4 regions of the Rossellomorea sp. QJM3NY_18 genome follow, and region 4 is predicted to be linked to each of the others. Evidence: predicted binding sites of a transcription regulator. Region 4 holds the regulator's gene; each other region holds the start of a gene.
The links. Region 4 encodes Rex, which represses fermentation and respiration genes when NADH is low (regulators of the CRP and FNR family bind a similar motif). Its sites were predicted from a motif close to TTGTGAAATATTTCACAA; they were not measured.
Positions count from the first base shown of each region.

Region 1: ric (iron-sulfur cluster repair di-iron protein) is a predicted target of Rex. The motif match lies at 1,008-1,025, and genes of this name have one in related genera.
Region 2: AC0VXY_RS17955 (YwiC-like family protein) is a predicted target of Rex. The motif match lies at 1,359-1,376, and genes of this name have one in related genera.
Region 3: cydD (thiol reductant ABC exporter subunit CydD) is a predicted target of Rex. The motif match lies at 1,343-1,360, and genes of this name have one in related genera.

Region 1 covers NZ_CM149659.1:3,479,763-3,481,966, forward strand. The annotation lists gene AC0VXY_RS17960 (TIGR04053 family radical SAM/SPASM domain-containing protein) at 1-188, shown strand, start outside; gene AC0VXY_RS17965 (Crp/Fnr family transcriptional regulator) at 232-927, shown strand; gene ric (iron-sulfur cluster repair di-iron protein) at 1,096-1,803, shown strand; gene AC0VXY_RS17975 (globin domain-containing protein) at 1,855-2,204, opposite strand, start outside.
Region 2 covers NZ_CM149659.1:3,477,388-3,479,591, forward strand. The annotation lists gene AC0VXY_RS17950 (Mrp/NBP35 family ATP-binding protein) at 1-535, shown strand, start outside; gene AC0VXY_RS17955 (YwiC-like family protein) at 581-1,303, opposite strand; gene AC0VXY_RS17960 (TIGR04053 family radical SAM/SPASM domain-containing protein) at 1,448-2,204, shown strand, end outside.
Region 3 covers NZ_CM149659.1:1,278,551-1,280,754, reverse strand. The annotation lists gene cydD (thiol reductant ABC exporter subunit CydD) at 1-1,314, opposite strand, end outside; gene AC0VXY_RS06655 (M20/M25/M40 family metallo-hydrolase) at 1,478-2,204, opposite strand, start outside.
Region 4 covers NZ_CM149659.1:291,924-294,127, forward strand. The annotation lists gene AC0VXY_RS01650 (ABC-F family ATP-binding cassette domain-containing protein) at 1-304, opposite strand, end outside; gene AC0VXY_RS01655 (redox-sensing transcriptional repressor Rex) at 496-1,173, shown strand; gene AC0VXY_RS01660 (twin-arginine translocase TatA/TatE family subunit) at 1,228-1,398, shown strand; gene tatC (twin-arginine translocase subunit TatC) at 1,414-2,181, shown strand; gene AC0VXY_RS01670 (YdiK family protein) at 2,197-2,204, opposite strand, start outside.

The DNA.
Region 1 (2,204 bases), 1.1 Mb from region 4:
ACAGGCACTCACCTATTTTTAAAGACCTGAGAAATCCTGATAAATATAAAGGGAAATGCGGACAATGCGAATTCCGCTACGTGTGCGGAGGTTCCCGCTCAAGAGCCTATGCCCTGACAGGCGATTACATGGAAAGCGAACCAGCATGCGTGTATATACCGAAGAGCATGAGGAAAAAGAGTGTTTAGATGGTGATAATGTTAATAGTCCAAACGCAGAAAGGAGCCCTTCATGTTAAATAAAGAAGATATTAAAAAGCATCTGCAAACCGTTCCACTATTCAAGGAGTTATCCGACGATGAACTGCAGCCAATCATATCAATCTCATCTTCAAGAATATACAATGCCCGTTCGATTATTTTCATGCAGGAAGAACCTCTCGACCGTGTCTTCTTCATCCACTCCGGCATCGTGAAAATTTATAAAACCGATGCCACTGGAAAAGAACAGATTGTATCGGTACTTGAGGACGGTGAAATGTTCCCTCACGCCGGTTTTTTCAGGCAAGGGACATTTCCTGCAAACGCCGAGGTCATAAAAAAAGCGCAGCTCATCGTCACCCCCATTAAAGATTTCGAGAAAATCCTGATTCAACACCCTGAGCTTTGCATTAAGTTATTCCGGGTTCTAGGGGGTAAAATTGTCGATCTTCAAAGCCGCCTGGAAGAGAAAATTCTCCACAATACGTATGAACAGGTCATTATGCTTCTCCTGCGTCTATCAAAGTCCAATGGTGTGAAGGTTGAAAACCTGTATAAAATCACTACCCATTTTACGAACAGAGAACTCGCCAACATGATCGGCACCTCGCGTGAAACAGTCAGTAGAACTCTTAACCAGCTAAGGAAAAAAGATCTCATTGAGCTTGATGCAGAAGGGTTCTATGTGATCGACCCCGACAAACTGAAAGAGGAAATCATTCATTGATCACGGACAGGACGAGTGCTCTTTTCTGAAGAGAATGACTGTCAAAAATTCAGTTAACCCGTGATGAATTTCATTCTAATCTGTGATATGTATCACGAAAGTCTCGTTCAGTTGTTGATACGATAAAGACAGTTAAACAAGTAAAACGACAAATATGGAGGGATTAAAATGACACAAATATTCACAGAGTCATCCATAATAGGGAATATCGTCACAGAATTTCCGAAAGCAAGCGACTTTTTCAAGGCGAATCGAATCGACTTTTGCTGTGGAGGAAATCGCCCTTTAATTGAAGCGATCGAAGAAAGGAACCTTTCGTCAGAAGAAGTCCTCACCGAGTTAAATGCACTGTACGAGGAAGCCAAGAGATTGAACGAATCCACCATCAACTGGGAACAGGCTTCACTCACGGAGTTGATTCAATATATCGTCGGCAAACATCACCGTTACTTAAATGAAGAACTGCCTAAACTGACTCCATATGTGACCAAGGTACTTCGCGTTCACGGAGCACAGCACCCCCATTTAGCACAGATTCATAAACTGTTTAACCAGTTGAAGGTTGAACTTGAGCAGCATACAATCAAAGAAGAAACGGAAGACTTCCCGGCCCTTATTGCATTCGAAGAGGATCCAAAGCCTGAAAACAAGGAGAAATTATCGACCATTCTTTCTGCTTTGGAAGACGAGCATCAACATGCAGGAGATATCATAAAAGAAATACGAAAGGTCACTTATGATTTCACTCCTCCTCCAGGTGCATGCGGGACCTACCGCCTTATATATCAGCGTCTGGAAGAACTGGAATCCGATTTATTCGAGCATATCCACTTGGAAAATAATATTCTTTTCCCTCGTGCTGTACAGACGATGTAATCTGGAATAAATAATACCCCGTTTCTCCAAGAAACGGGGTATTTTCTCTTTTCATGAATGAAAGGTATCTTCTTCTGAGTTGATCATGATTGCGGCCACTTGGGTAAGCCTTGTATAGAATACCTCTCCCTCGGGAAGGTCGTTCAAACCAGTTTCTTCGAATGCTTCTTTCATGCAATGCAGCCAGCACCTTGCCCTCTCTGGAGTGATTTCAAAAGGGAGATGCCTTGCTTTCATCGCGGGTGGACCGAATTCTTCACTGTATAATGGCGGACCCCCGAGAAATTGGGTTAGAAACATGTATTGTTTTCTCATGATTTCCGACATCTCACCTTCAAACAGCGGCCTCAGATTTGAATCTCTGTAGACCTTGGGATAAAATGCCTCCACCAGTGCCTGTA
Region 2 (2,204 bases), 1.1 Mb from region 4:
CGAATCTCACGGAGTAAAAATCATGTCGATGGGTTTTCTTATAAAAAACAACGACCCTGTCGTCTGGCGCGGACCGATGTTAGGGAAAATGGTCGAGCATTTCAGTAAGGATGTGATGTGGGGAGAGCTGGATTACTGCATTCTCGATATGCCTCCCGGAACCGGGGACATCGCCCTCGATATGCACCTGAACATCCCGCAAAGTAAAGAAATCATTGTTACCACCCCTCATCAAACAGCATCGATTGTAGCTGAAAGAGCTGGAACAATGGCACTGAAAGCGGAGCACGATATTTTAGGCATCATTGAAAACATGTCGTACTTTCAGCCCAAAGAAAGCAGTGAAAAATACTTCTTGTTCGGAAAAGGCGGAGGGGATCTGTTAGCGGAGCGATTAGATACAGACGTTTTGGCGAAACTCCCAATCGAAGAACCAATCGAAACGTCTGAAACTCCATCCATCTACGGCGAAGATACCAGCTTATTTCACCACTACAGCCAGCTGGCAGAGGCCATAGACCAGAAATTCAAATAAAAATCCCGTCCCCTGCTTCTTTAAATCTGAAGCGAGGGACGGGATTTATAGCAAGACGGTTGTAAGTAGAAGGAAAAAGGCGGAGTTTACGATTTCTATGATTCCCAGCTGCATGATTGTCAGTTTTTTACCGTGAAGGAAAACCGCCCGAATCAAGCTTGGAACGTATGGTACCACCCACAGCCAGGATTCCTTCCAAAGAAATAGCAGAAAAATAACAAATGCATGATAACCCCATGACCACCATTTGAATCTTGTGTTTTTCTTTTCTCTTATCATTGATTTAATAAAAAATGTACTGCCTGCAAAATACAAGAATGACAACAGGGCAATATTCCATCCTTCAACAGTCAGACTGCCTGTACTCACGTAAAAACTTGCAAGCCCTCCAATACAAAATACACAAATGGCGAATAGATCATTCGCAAGTGCCCGCTCATTTTTTTTCTTTACAAAGTAGATGTTTATTAGAAAGAAAGGAATCATGGCTAAGCCGAAGAAGACCATTTGCCAGTCATAAACCAAAACGATTGCTAAAAAAAAGAATGACGCGGCTAAATAACCCAATGCCCATTTAATATAGAAGGACACCTTCTTCCCCTTCACGACCATGATCAAAGGATAAGTGGCAAGATACAAAAAGAACCAGCCAATAAACAAAGGGATGTGAATAAGGTGAAAGGTGCTTGCCGAGATTCCCAGTACGTAAGGAATCAATAGCATCGCCCAGGCACCATGTTGTTTGGGAAGGACCATTTTCACAATCATACACCTGCTTTCCTATAGATGATGCCTTAATCATACTCCTTAGAGAAAAGAGAGTGTGTGATGTAATTCACTTACTACTCCCCCATCCTTCTATATCATTAAACATATAAATCTTTCAATCATTGCAAGACGGGAGGAAATATGATGTTTGATATGAATTTCGACGAAAACCCATTTATCGTCATTTGGGAATTAACTAGAGCGTGTGAGCTTCACTGCCTTCACTGCCGGGCAGAAGCGCAGTACAAACGGCATCCGCTTGAATTGGATTTTGAAGAAGGAAAAAAACTGATAGATGACATCTATGAAATGAACAACCCGATGCTTGTGTTCACAGGCGGAGATCCGCTCATGCGGCCTGACGTATATGATATTGCTTCCTATGCGATTCAAAAAGGAGTGCGTGTCTCCATGACACCAAGCGCAACACCCAACGTCACCAAGGAGTCCATTGAGAAAGCGAAAGAAGTAGGTCTTGCTCGCTGGGCGTTCAGTCTGGACGGTCCGACAGCAGAAGTACATGACCATTTCAGAGGAACATCCGGTTCATTCGACTTGACCATGAACGCGATCAACTACATCCACGAACTTGAACTTCCTCTTCAAATCAACACCGTCATCTCCCGCTATAATGTCGACATGCTTGAAGAAATGGCCGAATTGGTAGAGGAGTTAAATTGCGTGTTGTGGAGTGTCTTCTTCCTTGTGCCGATCGGGAGAGGTAAAGAAGCAGACATGATTTCACCCGTGGAGCACGAAAAAGTATTCCGCTGGCTGAATCAATTAAGCCTCCGGGTGCCTTTCGATATAAAAACCACTGCCGCGCAGCATTACCGACGTGTGGTCATCTCAGAAAAAATGAGACAAAATAAAGATGAACAAAAAAAGATTCAATATCAGG
Region 3 (2,204 bases), 990 kb from region 4:
GGTGACCCCCTCTCTTCCCCCGATCTCAATATTCTCAGCTATCGTGCCTGAGAATAAGTACGGATTCTGTGAGATGTAACTCATTTGATCAAACCAGTCTCTTTCCACGTATTCGCCTCTTGATACTCCATTAATGAGGATATCTCCCTCTGATGGATCAAGCAGACCCCCTATCAGATGAAGCAGGGTTGTCTTCCCTGCCCCACTCTGACCGACAATGGCCACTTGGCCCCGTGATGGGAAGACGGCGGTGACCCCTTGCAGGGCATATCCTTTTTCACCATAAGAGAACTCGAGGTTACGCAGTTCAATGGTGGGAGATTTCCCATTTGCGGACATTTCCCTATTCCCCCATTTGACCGGCTGATCCTTATCCTGAAGCTCCTCCATGACCTTCTTAGCGGCACCCATGCTTCCACGCCCGGTATGAAACGCATTCCCCAGCTCTTTTAAAGACTGATAGAATTCCGGTGCCAGGACAAGAACGAAGAAAGCGGTAAAGAATGGGATACTCCCAAAGACTACCAACTTCAGCCCCACCTCCAGGGCGATCAGGCCGATACTTAGCATGGAAATGAATTCAAGCATCAACGAAGACAGAAATGCCGTCTTCAATACGTCCATGGTCGCTTCCCGGAAGTCCAGACTACTTGATTTGATCCCCTCTTTCTGTTGAGCTCCCCTCCCAAGTAACTTTAAAGTAGTCAATCCTTGAAGAGTATCGAGGAATCTTCCTGAAAAAGCGGTCAGCTTGTCCATCTGCTTCTCTGATTTCTTCTTGGTCATGACCCCGATGATGGCCATGAATAATGGGATGAATGGAGCCGTCACCACCATGATCAAACCTGTATACACATGCTCCGTGAAGATGGTGATCAACAGGATCAAAGGAACGATGGAGGTTTGAATCCTTTGAGGTATATACTGACTGTAATACCCGTCCAACCCATCGACCGCATCCATCATCGTACTGACCTTTTGTCCGGATTGACCCTGAATGGAGGCCTGAATCGGGTTTTTTGCCCATTTCTTTAACAGCCGTTCCCTCAAATCCTTCTTCACCGTTGCGGCCATCCTGATTCCTGTCTGTCCATTGAAATATGAAAGGAAAGCTCTCCCCGTAAGAACAACAAGCAAGGCCCCAAGCATCGGGAGGACTTCCTGGAACTCAAGCTTCTCTATAAAAATTGCATTGACAATGCTTACGAGCAAATAAGCCTGTCCAACAACGACTCCCCCCATCAACAGGGACGCCCCATAAAGGGTGAGTGTTGATGCTCTTTGCTCTTTAGCCAATTGATTAAGCTCTTTCATCGCAGTTCTCAACTCCAATGTTAAAAGTTAGTGAAATATTTCACAATCTAATAACTTCATTATAGTAAACTTGTTCCCTTTATGCATCTTTTGGGATTGACCGTTTTGTGACAATTTTATAATAAAAAAATAGAGAGAAAATAACCTCTCTACTTTTTCCATATCATATTTCCAGTAAGTCCTTCGTCACCCGCCTGATGATTTCCGGCAGTACGGAGAACGTATAGGGTTTATACACTCTTTCGGTCCACTGATGACCATCTTTCCCGTAGACTCCTATATTAATGGAGGGGATGTTCAGCTTTCTGATCAAGTCGATGGGCACCGGATACAGGTGATCGATGAGGGGCAGATTCTTCTTGAACACTTCAATATCTTCATCTTCTTCATGAAGAGAAAGAAAGCTGCCATCTGCGAGATAAGGGAAAAACCGTTTGATGACGAATTCTTCGCCTGTCTCATTGGATATATCTTCTAAGCAGGTTCCGAGCACCTCTCTCACCTTTTTGCCGTACTCATTTTCCTCATTCACAAAATTATGTGGTAGAAAAGGAGGAGCGAAGAACAGGATGACTCTTGGTGTCCGGTCGGGATCAAGATGCTGCAGGGCTTCCACCATCGTATAAGCAATCGTCCGCCTGTCCTCCCCTTCCATATCATGAAAGATTTTCTTCATGACAGGGTCCGGATCTAAGCCCCTTTCTTTCAGCCAGAATATATACTCCCTTAATGTAAGGACTTCAACTTCCCATGAAAATTCCCGTTCAGGGAATCCGTGATAATTCCGGTACTGTTCAAACTGCTTTTTGCTTCGCTCTTCCATTTCACTTACTACCTTCAAGGCGACCTTTTTCATATCGTACAGCACTTCCCGAGCCGTTCTTTCATAT
Region 4 (2,204 bases):
GTAATTTCTTTTCCTGCAGTTTCAATTCCTCAAAGACGGTCAGCATCTCAGACCAGATGGATAGATCAGATTCTAGACCCGTATTTTGGGCAAGATACCCGATGGAGACGCCCTTTGGCTTAGTGATCTCCCCGGAATCGTAGGAGAGGTGACCTGCAATTATTTTTAGAAGAGTCGACTTTCCTGCGCCATTACGGCCGACAAGGGCAACGCGATCTCTAGTCTGTATTTCAAGTTTAATATTTGATAGGATATTATCTGCACCGAAGTTCTTTGTTAGTTGATTCACTTGTAAAAGAATCATGACGTTTCACCTCTATTTCATAGTGCTAGTGTACCGTATTTGAGAGGGGAACGGCAATAAATCGACTATTAATCTTCGTACACTTAGGATAAAATATAGTGTATGATGAGTAGTAGAGTTTAATAAATTCTGGATGCTTTCAATTTTGGAAGCGGTATCAGAGGTTTTGAATAGATGTGGGGGAATACAATATGAACCAGGATACAACGAAAATTCCACAGGCAACGGCCAAGCGCCTTCCGCTATATTATCGATTTATCAAGAATCTGTACTCATCCGGTAAGCAGAGGGTTTCATCGAAGGAATTAAGTGAAGCGGTGAAAGTTGATTCTGCTACGATCCGCAGGGACTTTTCTTATTTTGGTGCATTGGGTAAAAAGGGATACGGCTATAATGTCAATTATCTGCTATCATTCTTCCGTAAGACACTGGATCAGGATGCCCTTACGAAGGTTGTGTTGATCGGGGTGGGGAATCTTGGTACAGCGTTTCTTCATTATAATTTCATCAAGAATAATAATACGAAGATCGAAATGGCTTTTGAGGTGGATGAAAAGAAGGTCGGGACTCAAATCAGCGATGTACCCGTTTTTCATTTAGATGATTTAGAAGAGCGTCTTGTGGGGCATGATATTGAAGTAGCGATTCTGACGGTGCCGGCATCTTCTGCTCAGAATATCACAGAGCGATTGGTTTCTTCGAATATAAAGGGGATACTGAATTTCACCCCTGCGAGATTGACGGTGCCTGACCATATCCGCGTCCATCATATCGACTTGGCGGTGGAACTTCAGTCACTCGTTTACTTCTTGAAGCATTATTCAGAGGATGACACGGAAATGTCACAAGATGGAATCATAACAGAATAGAAAATTCTTCATATTTACGTTATGATAGAATGGTAAAAGAGGAGGTGTCTCATTATGCCAGGTCCAGGTAGCCTCGTATTAATAGCAGTCGTTGCTTTACTTATTTTCGGTCCTAAGAAACTTCCGGAATTAGGAAAAGCGGCAGGAAATACATTGCGTGAATTTAAAAATGCAACAAAAGGCTTAGCAGATGATGAAGACGAAAAAAATAATAGTGCTAAGTAGAGTAGGATGAACGCCATGAGTCAAAGAGACATGACAGTTTATGAACATATAGGAGAATTGCAAAAACGACTCATGTTTGTAGTCGTTTTCTTCTTGTTAGCAGTTGTTGTAAGCTTCTTTCTTGCGGAACCGCTGATCAGGTACTTACAGCATGCCGATGAAGCGAAAGAATTAACCATGAATGCCTTTCGTATCACAGATCCTCTCAAGATCTATATGGAAATGATCATGTTCATTGCTTTGATCATGACATCCCCTATCATTCTCTTTCAAGTCTGGTCTTTTGTCAGTCCGGGTTTATACGAAAGAGAAAGAAAAGTGACGCTTAGTTATATTCCAGTTTCCCTAATCCTTTTCTTAGGTGGATTGTCATTTTCTTATTTTATTTTGTTTCCATATATCGTGAAATTCATGATGGGTTTATCAATGAATCTCAATATAGAACAAGTGATCGGAATAAACGAATATTTTCATTTCTTATTCCAGATCACGATTCCTTTTGGTTTTCTCTTTCAGTTACCCGTAGCCATGCTTTTTCTTACACGGTTAGGTATCATCACGCCGATGATGATGGGGAAGATGAGGAAAGCAGCCTACTTTATCTTATTGGTCATCGCGGCTCTTATCACGCCACCCGATATTGTGTCTCATCTAATGGTGACGGTACCGCTGTTCATACTATATGAAATCAGCATCTGGATCTCCAAGATCGGATACAAAAAGGTATTGGAAGCGGAGCAGAAGCTTGAAATGGAACAGTACGAGGACAAAAATAAGGATTGATCAAATGATCAATCCTTATTTTT